3 regions of the Exiguobacterium sp. PvP048 genome follow, and region 2 is predicted to be linked to each of the others. Evidence: riboswitches for the same ligand, from Rfam matches in the RefSeq annotation. Region 2 holds a riboswitch; each other region holds the start of a gene.

Region 1 (2,276 bases), on a different contig from region 2:
ACGTATGAAGTAGCTTCTGTCAAAGAACGCACTTCTTCATAACTCATTTTAGAACAGCCTTGCCTCCAATTTGGTCGCAAGGTTTTTTTAAACCTTAAGAGACCCCTTACTATATTGATATGGGTTGAAATTGTATATAATACCATTATTTGTTATCATAGGTCCAATACAGAAAGAGAGAGGACTTATCATGCTGAATTCATTATCGATTTTTGAACAGGCCATCCGGGTCTTACCGATTGATCGATCCTTGACGCGCCAGGACTTGTTCATAGACGGTTTCCTATTACAACAGGAGCAGGAATTATCCGTTTACTATTCACCGATCGGAGAATATATCAATCGCTCTGCCAAAATAGTCTTCATTGGTATCACACCAGGATTTGAACAGATGCGGCTTGCTTATGAAGAAGCGGCTGATGCCTTCCACCATGGTGCCACAATCGAAGAAACATCAAAACTCGTCAAATACAGTGCCAGTTTCGCCGGTCCCATGCGGCGTAATTTGACAGCGATGTTAGATGAACTTGAACTACATCGTCTGCTGAATATTGCTTCAACCGCCACGTTATTTCATACAAATCAGGAACTGTTACACACGACTTCGATTTTGAGACATCCCGTTTTTTACCGTGATAAAAATTATACGGGACATCAACCGAAGATTGACCGGACACCGCTTTTACAACATTATGCCTATGAGCACTTTGCGGCGGAATTAAATCAGTTACCCCACCCCGTCATTCTCGTACCGTTTGGACGCGTCGTCGAATCGACGGTCCGGACATTGCTTCATCAGGGACGGATCAAAAAACATACCGTGTTGTTCGGTTTCCCCCATCCTTCCGGTGCCAACGGACATCGGAAGCGACAGTTTGAAGAAAATAAAGATTATCTGATGAAGCAATTGAATTCTTACTTCAATACTTAACCAACATCCTTAATTTTTTTGGGGGAATACGATAAAATTTTGATATGAAAAGAATATGACTATTCTATCGATGAGGTAGAGGCGCGGTGTTAATGAGTATTTGGTCTGAGGATGACAACAAAGACGATCAAAGAAAGGTGAGACTGCCGAAGTATCGTCACGTGTCAGACATGACGATGCTGGTCGAACCGGGAAAGACCCGTTCGATTGCCATACGCGTATTGTATGGAGCACTCCAATTCGGCTAAGAAAGACGCATCCAGCAAGGGTGTCGGCTTTGTTGCCGGTGCCCTTGCTTTTTTCTGTGCAACGGGTCTCATCTTCTAAAAAAGGAGGAGAAACCACAACTATGGTCAATTATTCAGATTCTATCGTCGCACTCGTACCAGCGCTTGTCGCGATCGTTTTAGCGATCGTTACACGCAAAGTCGTCATCTCACTTGGTGTCGGGATTTTAATCGGCGCCTTACTGCTTCATCGCTTCAATCCAATTGATACCGCGGTTTATCTCGGAAAAAACATCTTCAGCCTGTTTTGGGCAGACGGTGCGTTAAATGAATGGAATGTCTTATTACTTGTTTTCTTACTATTACTCGGTGTCTTGTCGACGCTGATTCAAACGTCCGGAGGTGCTCATGCTTTCGGAGAATGGGCGACGACACACGTCAAAACGGCGCGTGGCGCAAGGCTCGCTGCTTTCGGGTTAGGGATTTTGATCTTCATCGATGATTACTTCAACAGTCTTGCTGTCGGAAACGTCAGTCGTCCGTTAACGGACCGTCGTGGCGTCTCACGTGCGAAGCTGGCGTATATCATCGACTCGACCGCTGCACCGGTCTGTGTCATCAGTCCGTTGTCAAGTTGGGGTGCCTTCATCATCTCAATCATTGCCGGTATTTTAACGACGCATTCGATTACGGATTACTCGGCGTTCAGTGCCTTCATGATGATTGTGCCATTGAACTTTTATGCTATCTTTGCTTTGTTACTGACGCTCTACATTGCCTATACGGGAATTGCTGTCGGACCGATGCGGACGCACGAGTTGCGGGCTTTACAAGGCGAATTGTTTGATTCCAACAAAGGGACACCGATGGGAATGGCGGAAGAAGTCAAGGAGCACGATGGCGGGAAAGTCCGCGACCTGGTTGTTCCGATTATCGTCCTAGTCATCGCGACTGTCACAGCACTCCTTTGGACAGGTGCTCAGGCACTTGCGGCTGACGACCGTCCCTTTACATTGATTGGCGCTTTTGAAGCGACGGACGTGACACGTTCTCTTGTTTCCGGTGTCGTCATCAGTTTAATCGTTGCGTTCCTGATGCTGATCGGTCGAAAAATTCCG
Region 2 (2,276 bases):
TCCTGTCCTTTGAACTGAACGATTTTCCCGGCTGAACGGGCTGAAGCATAAGCTGAAATCTGACGGACCGGAAAATCGTGTTCCGCCAGGACTTGTAACATTTTTTGACCAACGGCGCCGGTTGCGCCAATGACTGCGACATGATACATATGATTTCCTCCTTACAGGTCGAATGCTTGAGCGATTGCTGCGACAGTCCGTTCGATATCGGCCTGGGCAATCGTATATGAGATGCTGATTTCTGATGTCGTGACTTGATAAAACGTGATGTTTTCCGCCCGGAACGTCGCAAACAATTTCGAAGCGACCCCGGTTGCGTCCCGCATCCCGATTCCGACGACGGATAACTTGGCATGCTGGTTATGACGGTCGACTTTGACCGTCGGGAAACGATTGATGATATCCTGCAGTGCTTCTTCCAAAAACTCTTCTTCATCCAGCGGACAAGAGAAGGAAAGGAAGATGTCACTGTCAAACGTCGTCTGACTGATCATATCGATGTTGACGTGACGTCCTGATAACAGTTCAAAGATATCCGCGACCGCCGAGTTCGTCTGCGGTACATGCTTGATTGACACCGTCAACACGTTTTTCGTTACACTGACGCTCGTGACCGCTTTTTGTTCCATCGTTTCCGTTGCCTCCATGATCCAAGTCCCTCTTTCCGATTCTAATGTTTTTCCGACGAAGATGTGGACGCCGTATTTTTTACCGAGTTCGACACTGCGCATCTCCATGACTTTTGAACCGAGTGCACTCATTTCCATCATCTCATCGTATGAAATGTGTGGAATCGGTTGTGCCGTTGCATGAATCCGTGGATCAGCTGTGTAAACACCGTCGACGTCCGTGTAAATTTCACATCGTTTATCAAGAACCGCGGCCAATGCGACGGCTGTCGTATCCGATCCGCCGCGACCGAGTGTCGTGACATCCCCGAGCTCATTGACGCCCTGGAAACCGGCGACGATGATGACGTCGTATGTCTCCAGTTTTTTCCGGAGCAATTCGCCGTCAATCTGTTTGATTTTACTTTTCGTGTGCAGTCCCATCGTGCTGATGCCTGCCTGGGCCCCTGTCTGTGACAAGGCTTTTATCCCGAGTGAGTTCAGGGCGATGCTGAGTAATGAAATCGTCTGTTCTTCACCGATTGCAAGCAGCCGGTCCAGTTCGCGTCGTTCCGGACGGTCCGTTATCGCCTGCGCCTGAGCAATCAATGAATCGGTCATTTTCCCCATTGCCGACACGACGACGACTAATTTTTCCCCTTGTCCCGTCCGATTCTTCAAATAATTCGCAATTGACTGAATCTGTTCGACAGTCGCAACCGAACTACCACCAAATTTAAGTACAGTTGTCACAATCCTATCTCCTTTTGTCCCGAAACAGAAAAAAACGACGGGCCGGTAGGAGCGTTCCTACGGCCCGTCGTTATCACGATCGGACAAACGATGACAGCGTCATACGTTCTTTTACGTAAGATAGCGCTCCGAAACGTGGGTTTCGGCAGTACAACGGATCTTAACCGTTGTACCAGCAATCAAGAAAAAGCATTTTCTTGTTCACTTCGGCGGATTTCCCCTTTCACATCACTTGGCATGCTTGCCTTGAATAAGTGTTGCTACTGATGTCATCCGCGCCTCTATCTGTCGGTTGTTAGTTACAGTTATAGCAAACATTTTTTGTTAAATCCAGTGATTTGCCAAACTTTTTTTGAATTTTATAATTTTTCAAGTTGCTTCTTCGCTAATGCGAGTTGATCCCGGACGGCCGTAAAACCGGTCCCGCCGTAACTTCCCCGTCGTGCGACCGCCTGAACCGGATCTAACAACGGATAGACATCTTCTGCAATGACCGGATGGAACGTCTGATACGTGGACAGCGTCAAATCTTTTAAGAAACAGCCGCTTTGGACACAATGTAAGACGGCTTTCCCGACGATTTCATGTGCTTCCCGGAACGGAATCCCTTTTGTGACCAGATAATCCGCCAGTTCCGTTGCATTCGAGAAGTCTTGCATCGTCGCCTTCTTGAGCGCTTCTGTCTTAAACGTAGCCGATTCGATCATGCCTGTAAAAATTTGAACGGATTGTAACACGGTATCAGCGGTGTCAAAGACACCTTCCTTATCTTCCTGCATATCTTTATTGTATGCGAGTGGTAATGCTTTCATTGTCGTCAGGAAACCCATCAGATTTCCGTAGACACGACCTGTTTTGCCGCGGATCAGTTCCGCGAAATCTGGATTTTTTTTCTGCGGCATCATGCTTGATCCC
Region 3 (2,276 bases), on a different contig from region 2:
TGAGCATTAATAGGACAGAAATCAGGCCGGCGATGCCTCCTAACACGAGTCGAACGTTCAGGTTCGTTTTCGGTGTAATCCGCGGATGATTTCGAAAAGGCAGAAACAAAAGAGTAATCGTTGTAAACAGTAGACAAAAATTGATGATGAAATTATTCATGATGGACAACAAATCCTCCCAACTCCTCATAAACGCATTTTCAATAAGTTACTTCTAATATACCCCTTTTAATAACGGCAAGAAATGGAAAAATGTTTAGCGGAAGATGATGAAGTCAACAAAAAAGACAAAGTACACAGTCAAGTGAACTTTGTCGGCGGAAAAAATAAATATTTTTTCAAAAGTAATTTTTTAGGAAGAAATCGCTTCTTCATCCATCGTCAAGAGGATCTTATCGAAGACGAGAACCATCGCATTCAGCTCTTCTTCCGTCAGGGTGCCGAAACGATCTTGGAGATATTTCCGGCGGACGATTTCAAGTTCGCGGAAAGCGGATTCTCCTTCTTCCGTCAGTGCTAAAACAATCGATCTTCTGTCATCCGTCGAGCGCGTCCGCGTGACGAATCCGGCTTTGTACAGACGATCAGTCAAAGCTGTTACCTGACTTGTCGCAAGCTCAAACTGCTCTGCGAGTAGAGTCGGACGTTGGGGACCATTTTCGGACAGACTGCGTAAAATGAAAAATTCACTTCGTGTCGCGGTCCCTTCAAACAGTCGGTTGAGTTCACGGCGTAATGTCCGGAGAATGATCCGCATTTGTTCCTCTAATCGATAAGTCAGTTGATCACGTTCTTGTGGCATTCAAGCAACATCCTTTCTCTCGGTTAACTTCTATAATTTAGTGTACTAAAAATTGCGGATTTTTACCATGAATAGCCGACATTTCAAAAAAAGAATTGACAATTTAAAGACGTTTTGTGTAACATGACGATGTAATAACGAAATTATAACTAACTTAATTAGTTCTCACTCAACCAGTGGGATGGAGGTTGCAGTTCTTATAAGTACAGTCACGGATGTCGTCAAGCGGCAGATGAGGTGATTGAAAAGGAAGAATTGCCGAAATCAATCATCGCTTTGAAGATGATCGATTGGGATTAGATCGAACAGGTCTAATACTGTCACAGGTCAGATATGACTTGTGGGGAGCTATCTTTCACGACGGTAGAATGGGGCGCATCCTTTTACTATGTTGCGTTCTCATCTTCCTTCTGGAAGGTGAGGGCGCTTTTTGTTTTTTCAAAAAGTGTCCTCTCAAAAAATCTTAACAAGAGAGAAGCGAATGAGATGAATACTTTACAACCCCAAAGAAAACTCGATTCAACCGAAGAAGGACTAAAACGCGGTCTGCAAGCCCGCCACATGTCGATGATCGCGATTGGCGGTGCGATCGGAACCGGCTTATTCATTGCCTCCGGTGCGTCCGTTGCTGCTGCCGGTCCCGGCGGTGCATTGTTATCCTATGCCATTGTCGGACTCATGGTGTACTTCCTGATGACGAGTCTTGGTGAGATGGCAGCATATATGCCGGTCGCCGGTTCATTCTCGACCTACGGCGCGAAATTCGTCGACCCGTCGTTTGGTTTTGCGTTAGGTTGGAACTACTGGTACAACTGGGCGGTCACGATCGCTGTAGAACTCGTTGCGGCGCAAATCGTCATGAGTTACTGGTTCCCGGATGTTCCCGGATTTTACTTCAGTGCTTTGTTCCTGTTATTGATGATCGGTTTAAATTACTTCTCCGTTAAAGGTTTCGGGGAAGCGGAATATTGGTTCGCGATGATCAAAGTAGTCACTGTCATCATCTTCCTGATTGTCGGTGTCGCGATGATCTTCGGTGTCTTCACATCTGAAGCACCGGTCGGCTTTAAAAACTTTGCGTTAGGTGATGCGCCGTTCGTCGGAGGCATCCCGGCCGTCATCGGTATCATCCTGGTTGCCGGTTTCAGTTTCCAGGGAACAGAACTTGTCGGAATCGCAGCCGGTGAGTCGGAAGATCCGAAGAAAAACGTTCCAAAAGCCGTGAAACAAGTCTTTTGGCGGATTCTTCTGTTTTATGTGTTTGCGATTTTCGTCATCGGAATGTTGATTCCGTACACAAGCCCGAACCTCGTTTCGAATGACATTACCGATGTAGCGGTCAGTCCGTTTACACTTGTCTTTGAAAAAGCCGGTCTTGCGTTCTCGGCAGCATTGATGAACGCTGTTATCCTGACGTCTGTCTTATCGGCAGGAAACTCCGGAATGTATGCGTCGACACGGATGCTGTATACGT

Evidence for each region. Region 2 has a riboswitch for lysine ahead of ABIC15_RS10150 (aspartate kinase). Riboswitches for the same ligand answer to the same signal wherever they lie in the genome.
Region 1: linked by a shared signal. The riboswitch ahead of ABIC15_RS10765 (Na+/H+ antiporter NhaC family protein) and the one ahead of ABIC15_RS10150 (aspartate kinase) in region 2 are both predicted to bind lysine.
Region 3: linked by a shared signal. The riboswitch ahead of ABIC15_RS12340 (amino acid permease) and the one ahead of ABIC15_RS10150 (aspartate kinase) in region 2 are both predicted to bind lysine.

What each region holds. Positions count from the first base shown of each region.
Region 1 covers NZ_JBEPSU010000005.1:91,055-93,330, reverse strand. The annotation lists gene ABIC15_RS10775 (heme oxygenase) at 1-42, shown strand, start outside; gene ABIC15_RS10770 (uracil-DNA glycosylase family protein) at 191-931, shown strand; lysine riboswitch at 1,000-1,175, shown strand; gene ABIC15_RS10765 (Na+/H+ antiporter NhaC family protein) at 1,281-2,276, shown strand, end outside.
Region 2 covers NZ_JBEPSU010000004.1:149,933-152,208, forward strand. The annotation lists gene ABIC15_RS10145 (aspartate-semialdehyde dehydrogenase) at 1-149, opposite strand, end outside; gene ABIC15_RS10150 (aspartate kinase) at 162-1,361, opposite strand; lysine riboswitch at 1,475-1,653, opposite strand; gene argH (argininosuccinate lyase) at 1,721-2,276, opposite strand, start outside.
Region 3 covers NZ_JBEPSU010000007.1:55,119-57,394, forward strand. The annotation lists gene ABIC15_RS12330 (diguanylate cyclase) at 1-160, opposite strand, end outside; gene ABIC15_RS12335 (MarR family winged helix-turn-helix transcriptional regulator) at 353-802, opposite strand; lysine riboswitch at 977-1,161, shown strand; gene ABIC15_RS12340 (amino acid permease) at 1,289-2,276, shown strand, end outside.